2 regions of the Pseudomonas benzopyrenica genome follow, and region 2 is predicted to be linked to the other one. Evidence: predicted binding sites of a transcription regulator. Region 2 holds the regulator's gene; the other holds the start of a gene.
What was found. The regulator sigma-54, encoded in region 2, starts transcription at its own class of promoters, with help from an activator protein. The targets are predictions, from matches to a motif close to ANTGGCATNNANNTTGCTNT.
Positions count from the first base shown of each region.

Region 1: the regulator sigma-54 is predicted to act here: its motif matches at 4,156-4,175, upstream of flgB (flagellar basal body rod protein FlgB).

Region 1 is NZ_CP145723.1:3,426,145-3,433,530, forward strand. It holds gene flgG (flagellar basal-body rod protein FlgG) at 1-203, opposite strand, end outside; gene V6W80_RS16205 (flagellar basal body rod protein FlgF) at 250-993, opposite strand; gene flgE (flagellar hook protein FlgE) at 1,163-2,512, opposite strand; gene V6W80_RS16215 (flagellar hook assembly protein FlgD) at 2,537-3,247, opposite strand; gene flgC (flagellar basal body rod protein FlgC) at 3,260-3,697, opposite strand; gene flgB (flagellar basal body rod protein FlgB) at 3,700-4,122, opposite strand; gene cheR (protein-glutamate O-methyltransferase CheR) at 4,345-5,172, opposite strand; gene V6W80_RS16235 (chemotaxis protein CheV) at 5,215-6,147, opposite strand; gene flgA (flagellar basal body P-ring formation chaperone FlgA) at 6,246-6,974, shown strand; gene flgM (flagellar biosynthesis anti-sigma factor FlgM) at 7,135-7,386, shown strand, end outside.
Region 2 is NZ_CP145723.1:1,317,793-1,325,178, forward strand. It holds gene pmbA (metalloprotease PmbA) at 1-87, shown strand, start outside; gene V6W80_RS06035 (superoxide dismutase) at 311-925, shown strand; gene V6W80_RS06040 (HPr family phosphocarrier protein) at 996-1,268, opposite strand; gene rapZ (RNase adapter RapZ) at 1,300-2,154, opposite strand; gene ptsN (PTS IIA-like nitrogen regulatory protein PtsN) at 2,156-2,620, opposite strand; gene hpf (ribosome hibernation-promoting factor, HPF/YfiA family) at 2,638-2,946, opposite strand; gene V6W80_RS06060 (RNA polymerase factor sigma-54) at 3,038-4,537, opposite strand; gene lptB (LPS export ABC transporter ATP-binding protein) at 4,640-5,368, opposite strand; gene lptA (lipopolysaccharide transport periplasmic protein LptA) at 5,365-5,907, opposite strand; gene lptC (LPS export ABC transporter periplasmic protein LptC) at 5,894-6,466, opposite strand; gene V6W80_RS06080 (KpsF/GutQ family sugar-phosphate isomerase) at 6,548-7,386, opposite strand, start outside.

The sequences.
Region 1 (7,386 bases), 2.1 Mb from region 2:
AGCTGCAGGCCGGAGGGGAGCTGGTTGTCCTGGGTGGACTGGGCACCGGGCTGGCGGCGGATCTGGTACAGCAGGTCCTGGAATTCGGCGCGATCGCGCTTGAAGCCCGTGGTGGACACGTTGGCCAGGTTGTTGGAGATGGTGGTGAGGTTCATGTCCTGGGCGGACAGACCGGTCTTGGCGACCCACAGTGACGACATCATGCTGGTATTCCTCGAAGTGCCGGTTTTACGTCGGCGCTAGCCGTTATCAGGAGAATTGCAAAACCTTTGCCATCGCCGCGTCGTTGTCTTCCGCGCTGCGCATCATCTTTACCTGCAGCTCGAACTGGCGGGACAGCGACAGGATCGAGGTCATTTCCTCCGCCGCATTGACGTTGCTCGACTCGACGAAGCCGGAAACCAGGGAGACGTCGGCATCCATGGGCGGCGCTGCCTGGCCCTGCTTCATGTGCAGCAGGCCGTCGAGCCCCTTTTCCATCTGCTTGGTGTCGGGATTGACCAGCTTGATGCGGTCGACCTGGGCCAGGGCATTGGCCGCCTGGCCGGATCCGCGCACGGTGATGCTGCCGTCCTGACCGATTTCCACTTTGGAAGCAGGCGGCACGGCAATGGGACCGCCATTGCCGAGCACCGGCAAACCGCTGCCGGTCCGCAGCATGCCAAGGGGGTCGATCTGCAGGCTGGAGGTGCGCACATAGGCCTCTTTGCCGGAGGGATCCTGGACCGCGACGAAGCCGGGGCCCTGAATGGCCACGTCCAGGTCGCGCCCGGTTTCCTGCAGCGCACCGGGGGTGAAGTCCGTCGCCGGCCGTTCGCTCATGGAATAGACGCGCGACGGCATGGTCTCGCCGAACACCTGCATCGAGCGCGCCTGCTCGAGATCCTTGCGGAATCCCGAGGTCGAGACGTTGGCCAGGTTGTTGGCATGGGCGCGCTGGGCCATCTCGTTCTGGCTGGCGCCGGTCATGGCGACGTACAGCAGCTTGTCCATCTGATCCTCCGACGGCGGCAGATTGCCGCCAAGCTTGCGTTCGGAGGTTCTTTAGCAAGCGCCGTTCCAAAAACTGAAAACCTTTTAAAATCAGTAGCCTGAAAATAGAAAAGCCTCCCGAGGGAGGCTTTTCCTGACGCCGAAGCGGCAAGCCGTCAGAGAAACGACATCAACGCAGGTTGATGATGGTCTGGGTAATGGCGTTCTCGGTCTCGATGGTCTTGGCGTTGGCCTGGTAGTTGCGCTGCGCCACGATCATGTCGACCAGCTCGGTGGAGATGTCCACGTTGGATGCCTCCAGAGCACCGGACTGCAGGGCACCCAGGGTGCCGGAGCGCGGTGTGCCGACTACTGGCTGACCCGATTCCGACGACTCGGTCCAGGAGGTCTTGCCCATGGGGGTCAGGCCCTGGACGTTGGCGAAGTTGGCCAGCACGACCTGACCCTGCACCTTGGACTGACCATTGGTGTAACGTGCGAAGATCTGGCCGGTATCGTCGATTTCCAGACCGGACAGCTGGCCCGTGGTGTAGCCGTCCTGGTTGACGCTGGTCACGGCGAAGGCACTGCTGTATTGGGTCGAGCCGCGCATGTCCAAGGTTATGCCGGCCGGGTTGGCGACAGCGCCATTGGAGGCCCAGGTCGCCGGGGTACCGCCGTTGGAGATGGCCGGGACCCAGTTGTCCAGCTTGAGCACGCCCTCGAAGGTGTTGGTGGTGGCGTTATTGACCTGCTTGAGATCGGTCGAGGCCACCTTGCCGCCATCGAGCGCGCCGCTGCTGGTGAACGGCAAGGTCACGGTGTAGGGCGTAGCAACCTTGGTGGTCGCGTCTTCCTTGGTGGGATCGCCCGGATTGCGGCCGTCGATCAGCACGTTCATGGTCCAGGAGTTGTTCGCGCCCTTGACGAAATACTGCGACAGGACGTGGGCGTTGCCCTGGCTGTCGTAGATGTTCACCGAGGTCGAGGAGTTGTAGCTGGTCGGATCGGACGGATTGAACGGGGTGGTGGTCGGCGTCGTCTGGGTCGAGTTCAGGTTGACCGTCTGCTTGATCGAGCTGGACGCCTTGGGCGCTTGGCTGGCGGTCTCGATACGCAGGTCGCTGCGCACGCCCGGCTGCAGCAGGCCTTGGTCATTGGTGGTATAGCCCTGCAGCTTGTAGCCGTTGTTGTCGACGATGAAGCCTTGCTTGTCGGTGCCGAAGTAACCGGCACGGGTGTACTGGATAGCGCCATTGTTGCTGGTGACGAAGAAGCCGTTGCCGTTGATGCCCATGTCCAGCGCGTTCTGCGTGGAATCGATGGTGCCCTGGTTGAACAGCTGGCCGACGTTGCCGAGCAGCACGCCGCTGCCCTGGGCATTCTTGCCAGTGCCCAGTACCGAGGCGGCATAGAGGTCCTGGAACTCCGCCCGCGACTGCTTGAAGCCGACGGTGCTGGCGTTGGCGATGTTGTTGCCGGTGATGTTGAGGTCACTGGACGCGGCCTTGATGCCGCTCAAACCGATATTGAAAGACATGCTGGATTCCTCGTGTGCCGCGCCTTACTGGCCGACCGCCTGGACTTTGGAGATGCCGATGCTGCCGACGCCGGCAAGGTTGAGTGTCATTTCGCCGCCGTTCTGCCCGAGCGTCACACTATCGACGTTGGCTGGCAGACTGGTCTTCATGGCCGTGGTGGTGTCGTTCACGTTCGCCTGGGCCTCGAAGCGGTAGGTGCCGGCAGCCAGCTTCTTGCCGCTGGCATCGGTGCCGTCCCAGGTGAAGTTCACCAGGCCACTGGACTGCTGCCCCAGGTTCAGACGATTCACCTGACTGCCCGCATCGTTGTAGACGTTGACCCAGACGTTCGGACTGGAAGCGGTCAGGTTGAGCGCCCCCTTGAAGTCCGCACTGGTGTCCACCTTGACCTTGTCGGTATCGACGATCACCTTGCGACCAACCAGAGTGGAAGCCTGCAGTGCCTGGGAAGACTGACTACCAGAGAGAATCGAGCCGACGCTGGTATTCAGGTTGGTGATGCCCTCGACGGTACTGAACTGCGCCAGCTGGGCGATGAATTCGCCGTTGCCCTGCGGCTCCAGCGGATTCTGGTTGTTCATCTGAGCAACCATCAGCTTGAGGAACTCGTCCTTGCCGAGCTTGCCACCCTTCTTGCCATCGCTGGCGGTGGTTTCGGCGGACGTGCCGGTCTTGTTGACGGAGTACTTGTCGAGTACCGATTGAGCGGTGGAGTTGGTCGTGCTGATGGCCATGGCGCCGGTTCCTTACTGACCGAGGGTCAGTACCTTCTGCATCATCTGTTTGGCGGTATTCATCATTTCCGCGTTGGTCTGGAAGGCGCGACTGGCCGAAATCATGTCGGCCATCTCCTCCACCACGTTCACGTTGGGGTAATAGACGTAGCCTTCCTTGTCCGCCATGGGATGATTGGGCTCGTAGCGCTTCTGCACCTCGCTCGGATCCTCGACGATACCCTTGACCTCCACCCCGACCCCGGCCTGGCCCTGGTCGTCGAACAGCGAAGCACCGCCCTGGGCCGCGTTGAACTGGGCAGCGAACACCGGATGCCGCGCCTTGTAGGTCTGATCGACGCTGGAGGAGACGGAGTCGGCGTTGGCCATGTTGCTGGCCACGGTATTGAGGCGCACGTTCTGGGCGCTCATGCCGCTACCGGCGATGTTGAACAGCGAACTCAGGGACATGGCTATTCTCCGCGCAGGGCCGACATCAGCCCCTTGAACTTGCTATTGAGCAGGGTGAAGCTGGCCTGGAAATTCATCGCGTTCTCGGCGTAGTTGGCCTGCTCGACCTGCGCATCCACGGTGTTCTGGTCCACCGAGGGCTGCGTGGGAATGCGATACTTCAAGGCCGAGTCGCCCATGCCCATGTCGAAGCCTTCGGCAGCGATATGGCGGCTGTTGGTGGTTTCCAGCTGATAGTGGCCGGAAGCCCCTGGCGCGCTCTTGGCCGCCTGCTCTGCCATGACGGCGCTGAAATCCAGATCCCGCGCCTTGTAGCCCGGGGTATCGGCATTGGCGATGTTGTTGCCCAATACTTCGGCGCGCTGCGAACGGAAGTTGAGCGCCTGCTCGTGCAACCCGAGTGCTTTGTCGAAACTGATGCTCATGTCGAGAGACCTTTGACGTGGCTTGCAAGCGATTTAGCAAGGCCCGTGCCAGTATCCAACATCCATCTAAATCAAGGGCTTAGCGCGACGCGGCAGTCAGAACGACGGCAAGCGGCAAGGTTTTTCCGCCACCTTTGCCGGCCCCCGAGGCAGGTGCGGCAAAACTTTGGCGCAAAAGAAAGGGCAGACCTGGGTCTGCCCTTTGGGTGTCCATCGACCGGCCTATTTGGCCTTGTAGATGATGCCCGGATTGCACTGCACCATCTGATAGAGATCCGGCAAGCCGTTGAGGGCTTCGGACGCACCCAGGAACAGATAGCCGCCCGGCTTGAGAGTGGCATGGATGCGGGTGAGGATGTCCTTCTTCACGTCAGCGGAGAAGTAGATGAGCACGTTGCGGCAGAACACCATGTCGAACTTGCCGAGGCTGGCATAGCTGTCCAATAGATTCAGGGCGCGGAATTCGATCCGACTGCGAATCGCCGGCTTGACCGCCCAGCGATTTGGCTGGAGCACGTCGAAGTAGCGCTGCAGGCGTTCCTGGGACAGACCGCGACCGATGGCCAGAGAATCGTATTCACCGGATTTCGCCGCCGTGAGAATGGCACCGGACAGATCGGTCGCCACGATCTGCATGCCGCCACGCCCCTGCCCTGCCGCGCTGCGCTCGAATTCGTCCATGGTCATGGACAGCGAATAAGGCTCCTGCCCCGACGAGCAGGCCGCCGACCAGACCCGCAGGCGCTGGCCGAAGGTGTTCTTGGTCAATTCCGGCAGGAGGCGGTTCTTGAGCACCTCGAAGGGATAGGTGTCGCGAAACCAGAGGGTTTCGTTGGTCGTCATCGCATCGATGACCTTTTCCCGCAAACCGCCGCGGGGCTGCATCTGGATGCGCTGCACCAACTCCGACAACGTCTTGATCCCCTCGGTCTCCATCAGCTTGTTGAGCCGACTGGAGACGAGGTACTGCTTGTTGTCACCGAGCAGGATCCCGCTGGATTTCTCGAGGAAATCACGAAAAAGCACAAAATCCGCGTTGACTGCTGACACTGCCGCTCCGCCTTCTGGATACCGGGATAGAGACGCCTTCACCTAGTGACTGTCGACCGCGTTGATGCGCTCGGCTACCCGGGAGGCAAGATCATCGGGACGGAACTTGGCCAGGAAGTCGTCCGCACCGACCTTCTTGACCATCGCCTGGTTGAAGACGCCGGACAAGGAGGTATGCAGCAGTATATGCACTTTCTGCATCCGCGGATCATGACGGATTTCCGCCGTCAGGGTGTAGCCGTCCATTTCCGGCATCTCGATGTCGGAAATGATCATCAGCAATTCCTCTTCCGGGCGCTTGCCTTCAGCCACCATGGCCTGCAGGTAGTTCAGCGCCTGACGACCGTCGTTGAGGGAAATGACCTCTACCCCGACGGTTTCCAGGCAGCGGCTCACCTGCTTGCGCGCCACCGAGGAGTCATCAACGATCAGGACGCGCTTGGTGACGGCCTTGGCCTGTACCATTTCGCTGATGACGCCGGCCGACACCGTTTCGACGGACGGCGCCACTTCGGACAGGATCTTCTCCACGTCGATGATCTCGACGAGTTGGTTGTCGACGCGGGTGACGGCGGTAAGGTAGTGATCACGCCCGGTGCCCTTGGGCGGCGGGTTGATGCCTTCCCAGTTCATGTTGACGATGCGCTCCACCGAACGCACCAGAAAGCCCTGCACCTTGGTGTTGTACTCGGTAATGATCACGAAGCAATTGTTGATGTCCGGCAACCCGCGGCGACCGGTGGCCATGGCCAGGTCGATGATGGGAAAGGTGCCGCCACGAATGCTGGCCACGCCCCGTACCACCGGACTCGATTTCGGCATCACGGTGAGCTTGGGGCACTGCAGCACCTCCTTCACCTTGAAGACGTTGATGCCGTAGAGCTGCGAGCCGTCCAGGCGGAACAGCAGCAGTTCCAGACGGTTCTGGCCCACCAGTTGGGTACGTTGGTTGACTGCGTCCAATACACCAGCCATTTGGCGACTCCTCTCGTTGCCACAGACCGGTTGAAAAACTCGGCACAGGGCTTGCTTAGATGTGACTCATGAAGATCGAAGCGACGTGTTTCCGACCTATGAAAACCTCTTGCCGCTGGGCTGCGAATCTTGTGTTGATCCTGACATGCCTGGGCGGAAAGGCCTATGCAGAAGGCGACTACACCTCATCTGACGAACTTATCGGCGCTGTCGAAAGTTTTCTTGAGGAGCGCGTGCAGGAATATTTGCTGGAGACCAGTTCCAACGCACGCCACGAAAATCAGATCAACTCGTTGGATCCCCGGTTACGCCTGGCGGCCTGCGACAAACCCCTGACGCTTTCACAGCAAGGCAACCCCACGCCGGTGGGCCGGATCAACATCAAGGTCCGCTGCGAAGGCAGCAGTCCCTGGACGGTGTTCGTGCCGGTCCAGGTCAAGCTGTATCGGCCCGTGGTGGTTACCCTGCAGCCTCTGCTGCGCGGTGCGGTGCTGGATGACCAGAACGTGGCCCTGGTGGAGCGGGACGTCGGCACCCTGACCCAGGGTTATCTGACCAGCCTGGAACAGGTGCTGGGGACCCAGCTGAAACGCCAGGTGGTCAGCGGGCAGGTCATGGCGCCTTCCTTTATCGAGCAAGCCGAACTCATTCGCAAGGGTGAGCAGGTGGTCATCAATGCCCGTAGCGCCTCCTTCAGCATTCGCATGCAGGGCGAAGCCCTCAGCGCGGGCGCCAAGGACGAGGAAATCCGCGTACGCAACCTGAGTTCGAACCGGGTGATCCGCGGTCGGGTGGTCGATCAGGGGCAGGTGGAGGTAGCGCTTTAGCGAGAGCGGCAAAAGGAGTACCTTGAACGTCCGCATCCTGAACCTCTGCGTGCCATCCTGTCGAAGGATGTGACACGGCGCACAGGTCTACGGCTAAAGTTTCGGCTCAGCACGCCGATAAGCCGGATATGCGAACGAGACGACACGAGGATCTCCACTCATGGCTCTAGATATCAATCGCCTGAATTCGTCCTCTACTGCAGGCATAGGCAACACCAAGGCCGCCTCTACCAAGGACGTATCCACGGCTCAGACCAGCGACGTCAAGGCCACCCAAGGCACCGCCTCCGGCGAGTCGGTGAGCTTGAGCGCTGAAGCCAAGCAACTGAGTTCCCTGACCGCAGGGCTCAAGGATCTGCCGGTGGTCGACAGCGACAAGGTCAGCCGCCTGAAACAGGCCATCGCCGATGGC
Region 2 (7,386 bases):
CTGGCCGTGGGCAGCGACGTGGAACGCCGCGGCAGTCTACGCACCGGCTCGGTGCTGATCGACGGCATGACCCTGGCGGGCAGCTAGAACGGCGGTTGGAGTTGTCGCGATGAGGAAAATCCCGTCGAACGGGAGACAGCCCACCCCGTTACTCGTTAGTATCCTAGCAATGCACTAGGACATAGCCGTGCGGTCGAATCCGTTGACCGGACGGCCCAGGCTTCACAGGATGCGCCCTCGCGCATCTGCCGTACTCCCCGGCGCCCTCGGGCGCTGGGTCCATACCAAAGCCACCATGGAGACAATCCGCATGCCGCATACTCTGCCTCAGCTGCCCTACGCCTACGACGCGCTGGAACCGCACGTCGATGCCCAGACCATGGAAATCCACCATACCAAGCATCACCAGACCTACATCAACAACCTGAACGCGGCGCTGGAAGGCACCGAGTTCGCCAACCTGTCGGCCGAAGACGTGGTTCGTCAACTGGACAAGCTGCCCCAGGACAAGCGCGGCGCCGTGCAGAACAACGGTGGCGGCCATGCCAACCACAGCCTGTTTTGGACCGTGATGGCCCCCAACGCCGGCGGCAAGCCCGAAGGCGCCCTGGCCGAGGCCATCGAGTCCCAGCTGGGCGGCTTCGATGCCTTCAAGGAAGCCTTCACCAAGGCGGCCCTGACTCGCTTCGGCAGCGGCTGGGCCTGGCTGAGCGTCACCCCCGAGAAGAAGCTGGTGGTCGAGAGCACCGGCAACCAGGACAGCCCGCTGATGACTGGCAATACCCCGATCCTCGGCCTGGACGTCTGGGAGCACGCCTACTACCTGCGCTACCAGAACCGTCGTCCCGACTACATCGGCGCCTTCTTCAACGTCATCAACTGGCCGGAAGTGTCCCGTCGCTACGAAGCGGCGCTGAACGCCTGAGTTGACGCCCCATGAAAAAGCCGCCCTCGGGCGGCTTTTTTTATGGGATGCGGCTGGAGCAGGGTGCTTATCACTCACCCTCGTCGAAGTAATTGTTGATCAGCTCGATCAGGGCGCGCATGGCCTCGTCGCTCTGTTCACCTTCGGTTTCCAGTTGCAGCACCGTGCCCTTGCCGGCGGCCAGCATCATGACCGCCATGATGCTCTTGCCATCGACCGGCGACTCGCCACTACGGCCGACGCGAACGCTGGCGGGATAGCGGCCAGCCACGCCGACGAACTTGGCGGCGGCACGGGCGTGCAGACCCAGCTTGTTGATGATGGTGATCTGTTGGGCAGGCATTGAGTCTGTCCTTGTCGAAACGAAACGGGCGTCAGAGATCGCGGTGACGAATCTGGACGTTCTTGAGCAGGTCTTTGAGTTCGCGACCCAGGCGATCGGCCAGATAGACCGAACGGTGATGACCACCGGTACAGCCGATGGCCACGGTCACATAGGACCTGTTGTTGGCGGCGAAACGCGGCAGCCACTTCACCAGGTAATCGCGGATGTCATTGTACAGGGTCTCTACCTCGGGCTGTTGCTCGAGATACTCCCGCACCGGGGCGTCCAGTCCGGAAAAATCGCGCAGGTCCGGTTTCCAATAGGGATTGGGCAGGAAGCGCACGTCGAAGACCATGTCGGCATCCACCGGCAGGCCGCGCTTGAAGCCAAAGGACTCGACCAGGTAGGCGGTACCCGGCTCCGGCGCGTTCAGCAGGCGCAATTTGAGGATGTCGCGCAGCTGATAGAGATTCAGGTGAGTGGTGTCGATCTTCAGGTCGGACAGATCGGCGATGGGCGACAGCAGCACCTGTTCGTCGTGAATGGCCTCGGCCAGGGATCTTTCCTGGTTGGACAGCGGATGCCGGCGGCGCGTCTCGGAAAAGCGCTTGAGCAGCGTCTGGTCATCGGCATCCAGATAGAGGATGTCACAGCGGATGTTGCGGCTGCGTACCTGTTCGAGCAATTCGGGAAAGCGCTGCAACTGGCTGGGCAGGTTGCGTGCATCGATGGACAGGGCGACCTTGGGCTGGGGCCGCTCCATGTCGGTCAGGGCGTGCTGGGCCAGCTCGGGTAGCAGACTGGCCGGCAGGTTGTCGATGCAATAGAAGCCATTGTCCTCAAGCACGTTGAGCGCCGTACTCTTGCCCGACCCGGAACGTCCGCTCACGATGATGAGGTGCATGTCAGTGTCCGCTCTGGGCCTCGACGACGATCTGATAGAGCGCCTGGCTGTCCTTGGCCTTGCGCAGTCGGTCGCGGATGTCGGCGCGATCCAGGATGCCGGCGATCTGGCGTAGCAGGGTGAGGTGTTGTTCGGTGGCCGCTTCCGGGACCAGCAGGACGAATACCAGGTCTACCGGGGCGCCGTCCAGGGAATCGAAGTCCACCGGCTGCTGCAGGTGGAAGAGCACGCACAGCGGTTGCTGCAGACCCGCCAGGCGGCAGTGGGGAATGGCGATGCCATTGCCGAAACCAGTGGAGCCCAGGCGTTCGCGCGCCATCAGGCATTCATGGATGTGCGCCGCATCATGGCCGGGCAGTTCCTGCGCGGCCAGCTCGGCGATGCGTTCCAGTACGGCGGCTTTGCTGCCACCCGGCGCACCCGTCTGGGTACGGCCGGGGGTCAGGATGTTTTCGAGTTTGATCATAAAGCGGCGATCGAACCTCAGCGGACGCCAATGCCCTGCTGGCGTTCGATCGATTTTTCCTTGTGTTTAATCAGTTGGCGGTCGAGCTTGTCGGCCAGGAGATCTATGGCGGCATACATGTCGTCGTGCTCGGCGTTGGCGACCACCGCAGCGCCGGAGACGTGCAGGGTGGCTTCGGCCTTTTGCTTGAGCTTGTCCACTTCCAGGATGACCTGGACGTTGGTGATGCGATCGAAGTGCCGTTCGAGGCGGGCGAGTTTCTCGCCGATGTAGTCACGCAGGGCTTCTGTCACTTCAAGCTGATGGCCACTGATGTTGACTTGCATACCGCTTCTCCTTATTGCCGGGCTGCGATCGGCGAAGCTGCTCGCCGACATGACACGGGTCGATCGAGGCACGGTCACACATCAGGACGCGTCAGAGGAGACGCTTGCGTTCGCTGGACGGAGCGATACCCAGGGATTCCCGATACTTAGCCACCGTGCGACGAGCGACTTGTATACCTTGCGATTCCAGTAAACCAGCGATCTTGCTGTCACTCAACGGCTTTTTCGCGTTTTCCGCCGCCACCAATTTCTTGATGATCGCGCGGATCGCGGTGGAGGAGCATTCGCCGCCCTCGGCGGTGCTGACGTGGCTGGAGAAGAAGTACTTGAGTTCGTAGATGCCACGCGGGGTGTGCATGAATTTCTGGGTGGTCACCCGGGAGATGGTCGACTCGTGCATGCCCACCGCCTCGGCGATGTCGTGCAGGACCAACGGCTTCATGGCCTCTTCGCCATATTCGAGAAAACCCCGCTGGTGCTCGACGATCTGGGTCGCCACCTTCATCAGGGTCTCGTTGCGGCTCTGCAGGCTCTTGATGAACCAGCGCGCTTCCTGGAGCTGGTTGCGCATGTAGGTGTTGTCGGCGCTGCTGTCGGCGCGTTTGACGAAACCGGCGTACTGGGGATTGACCCGCAGGCGCGGTACGGCTTCCTGATTGAGCTCCACCAGCCAACGCTCGTTGTGCTTGCGCACGATGACGTCCGGCACCACGTATTCGGCTTCGCCGGATTCGATCTGCGAGCCGGGACGCGGGTGCAAGGTCTGGATCAGCTCGATTATCGGCTTGAGCTCGTCTTCCTTGATCTTCATGCGCCGCATCAACTGCGCATAGTCACGGCTGCCTAGCAGATCCAGGTAGTCGCCAACCAGGCGCTTGGCTTCGCCGAGCAGGGGCAGGGTGGCGGGCAGCTGGGCCAGCTGGATCAGCAGGCATTCGCGCAGGTTGCGCGCGGCGACGCCGGCGGGCTCGAATTGCTGGACGCGTCTGAGCACCACCTCGACCTCGTCGAGATCGACTTCCAGCTCGGGATCGAGGGAAGCATGGATGTCTTCCAGGCTTTCCTGCAGATAGCCGTCGGTGTCGATGCCGTCGATGATCGCCAGGGCGATCAGGCGGTCGAGATCCGACATAGGCGCCAGGTTCAGCTGCCAGAGCAGGTGGGTCTGCAGGCTCTCGCCGGCGGAGGTACGGGTGGTAAAGTCCCACTCGTCGTCGTCGTTGCTGGGCAGGCTGCTGGCGCTGGTCTGGTAGATGTCTTCCCAGGCGGTATCGACCGGCAGCTCGCTGTCGCTGGGGATGCGCTCGCTCCACTCGGATTCGTCGGCCATCTCGTTGGTGGCGACCGAGGTTTCCTTGAAGGTGGTTTCCATGGTGCCGGAGCCTGAGCTCTCATCGCCTTCGCCCGCGGCTTCGCTCTGGTCGAAGTCTTCGCCTTCTTCCTGGCGTTCCAGCATCGGATTGGATTCCAGGGCTTCCTGGATCTCCTGCTGCAAGTCGAGCGTCGAGAGCTGGAGCAGACGTATGGCTTGTTGCAGCTGCGGCGTCATCGTCAGCTGCTGGCCCATCTTGAGGACTAGCGATGGTTTCATGGCTGCGGAAATACACCTTGTCTACCGACGCGAACAGCGCCACCGAACCTCGCGAACCCTGCGAGCGTTAGCAAATTATATGCCTTGTTTCCCCGGGTTTGCCTAGAGGCGGAATTCGTGGCCCAGATAGACTTCCTTCACCAGGTCATTGGCGAGGACTTCTTCGGCGGTACCCTCGGCGATGAGCTGGCCATCGTTGACGATGTAAGCCGTTTCGCAGATGGTCAGGGTTTCCCGCACGTTGTGGTCGGTGATGAGCACACCGATACCCTTGGCCTTGAGGTGGCGGATGATCTGCTTGATGTCACCCACCGAGATGGGGTCCACACCGGCGAAGGGTTCGTCCAGCAGGATGAACTTGGGCGCGGTGGCCAGGGCGCGGGCGATCTCGACACGGCGACGCTCGCCACCCGACAGGCTCATGCCGCGGTTGTCGCGGATATGAGTGATGTGGAATTCCTGCAACAGGCTTTCCAGCTCGCGCAGACGGCCGGCCTTGTCCAGGTCCTTGCGGGTTTCCAGGATGCCGAGGATGTTGTCGGCCACGGTCAGCTTGCGAAAGATCGAGGCTTCCTGCGGCAGGTAACCGATCCCGGCGCGGGCACGACCGTGCATGGGCAGGGCGGTGACGTCCTGATCGTCGATCAGCACGCGGCCCTGATCGGCCTTGACCAGGCCGACGATCATGTAGAAGCAAGTGGTCTTGCCGGCGCCGTTCGGACCGAGCAGGCCGACGATCTGACCGCTGTCGATGCTGACGCTGACGTCGCGAACGACCTGACGACCCTTGTAGCTCTTGGCCAGATGCTGGGCTTTGAGCGTAACCGTCATTGTCCCTGCCCCGACTGCTGCTGATCCTTGGGCTGGATGACCATGTCGATCCTCGGCCGCGGCGTGGTGACCTTGCTGCCATTGGCGCGACCGGCGTTGACGATCTGGCGCTGAGTGTCGTAGACGATCTTCTCGCCTTCGAAGGTGTTGCCCTGTTGGACCACCTTGGCCTGGTCGATCAGGATGATGCGATTTTCCTGGGCGAAATACTGGATGGTCAGACCGTAGGCCTTGACGATGTCCTTGTCCGCCGAAGGCTTCTGCTCGTAGTAGGCCGGCTTGCCCACTGCGGTGGCGACCTTGATGTTGCCCTGGTTGTCCTGGGTCAGGGTCACCGTATTGCCGGTGATCTTCATGCTGCCCTGGGTGATGACCACGTCTCCGCGGTACACGGCCACGCCCTGCTTGTCGTCGAGCTCGGCGCTGTCGGCCTGCACGCGGATCGGCTGGGTGCGATCGGTCGGCAGGGCCCAAGCCGCGGCACTGCCAAGGGTGGCGCCGAGGGTGAACAGGAAGGGGAGGGTTTTAACGAACCTCATGCTGGCCTCTTACGTTGGACAGCAGGAGCATTCTGCCGTCTTCTAGATACGCTTTCATGCCATTGGCCGTGGTCACCCCATTGGCGGCCTCGATTCTAACGGCTTGCTCGGTTTGCGCATATTGTTTGTCAGGAAAGACGGTCATGCGGGTGGTGGTCAACACCACTGGGCGGCCTTTCTCATCGGTACGCTCGACGCGCACGTCATCGATCAGCTCCGCCTGACTGCCACCGGGGGCGACCTCGGCGCGGGCACTGCGAATGTGCCAGGGATAGTCGGTACCGCGAAAGGCCAGCATGTCGGGGCGGGTCACCAGGGTGACGTCGGTCGCCTTGACGTGTTCGCTGCGCTCGGCCTTGAGTTCGTACTGGATCTTGCCGTCCAGACGATACTGGATCGTCCGGGTATTGAGGGCGTAGCCGTCGATGGCGCTGTCTTGCGGGGTCGACGAGGCCGGAGCATCGACGAAGCGCTGCGGCAGGATGTTCCAGTAGCCGATCGCGATGAGCGCGGCGGCGATCAGGACCAACAGCACGGGGCGGCGCAAGCTGCGAAACATGAGGGTACCTGTGGTGGGCCGCACCAGGGCGGCGGGTTGAACACGAGAGTGCGGCGTATTAGTCGGGCAGTATAACCCGGCCTACAGCACCCCGGCGCGTAGCAGGTCACCCATGTTGAGGGCACCGATCGGGCGCCGCTCGTCATCGATCACCACCAGCGCGTTGATCTTGTGCTCCTCCATGATCTTCAACGCCTCGGCCGCGAGCATCGGCGCCCTGGCGGTTCGACCACCACGGGTCATCACGGTTGCGATGGGCGTGGTGCGCACATCGATGCCGCGATCCAGGGCACGACGCAGATCGCCGTCGGTGAAGATGCCGGCGAGACGGCCATCGGCGGCGAGCACGCTGGTCATGCCCAGCCCCTTGCGCGACATCTCCAGCAAGGCATCGGACACCAGGGTGTCTTCGCCGACCTGCGGCAGGTCGGCGCCGGCATGCATGACGTTTTCCACCTTGAGCAGCAGGCGCCGGCCCAGGGCACCGCCCGGGTGGGAAAAGGCGAAGTCCTCGGCGGTGAAGCCGCGGGCCTCGAGCAGGGCGATGGCCAGGGCATCGCCCAGCACCAGGGCGACGGTGGTGGAGGAGGTGGGTGCCAGATTGAGCGGGCAGGCCTCGGTGGCGACGCTGGTGTCCAGGTTGACGTCCGCGGCCTTGGCCAGCGGCGAGGCGGGATTGCCGGCAAAGCTGATCAAAGGGACGCCTAGGCGCTTGATCAGCGGCAGCAGGGTCAGGATCTCACTGGAGGTGCCCGACTGGGAGATGGCGATGATGACGTCATCGCGGGTGATCATGCCCATGTCGCCATGGCTGGCTTCGGCCGGATGCACGAAGAAGGCCGGGCTGCCGGTGCTGGCCAGGGTCGCGGCGATCTTGTTGCCGACATGCCCGGATTTGCCCATGCCCAGGACCACGATAC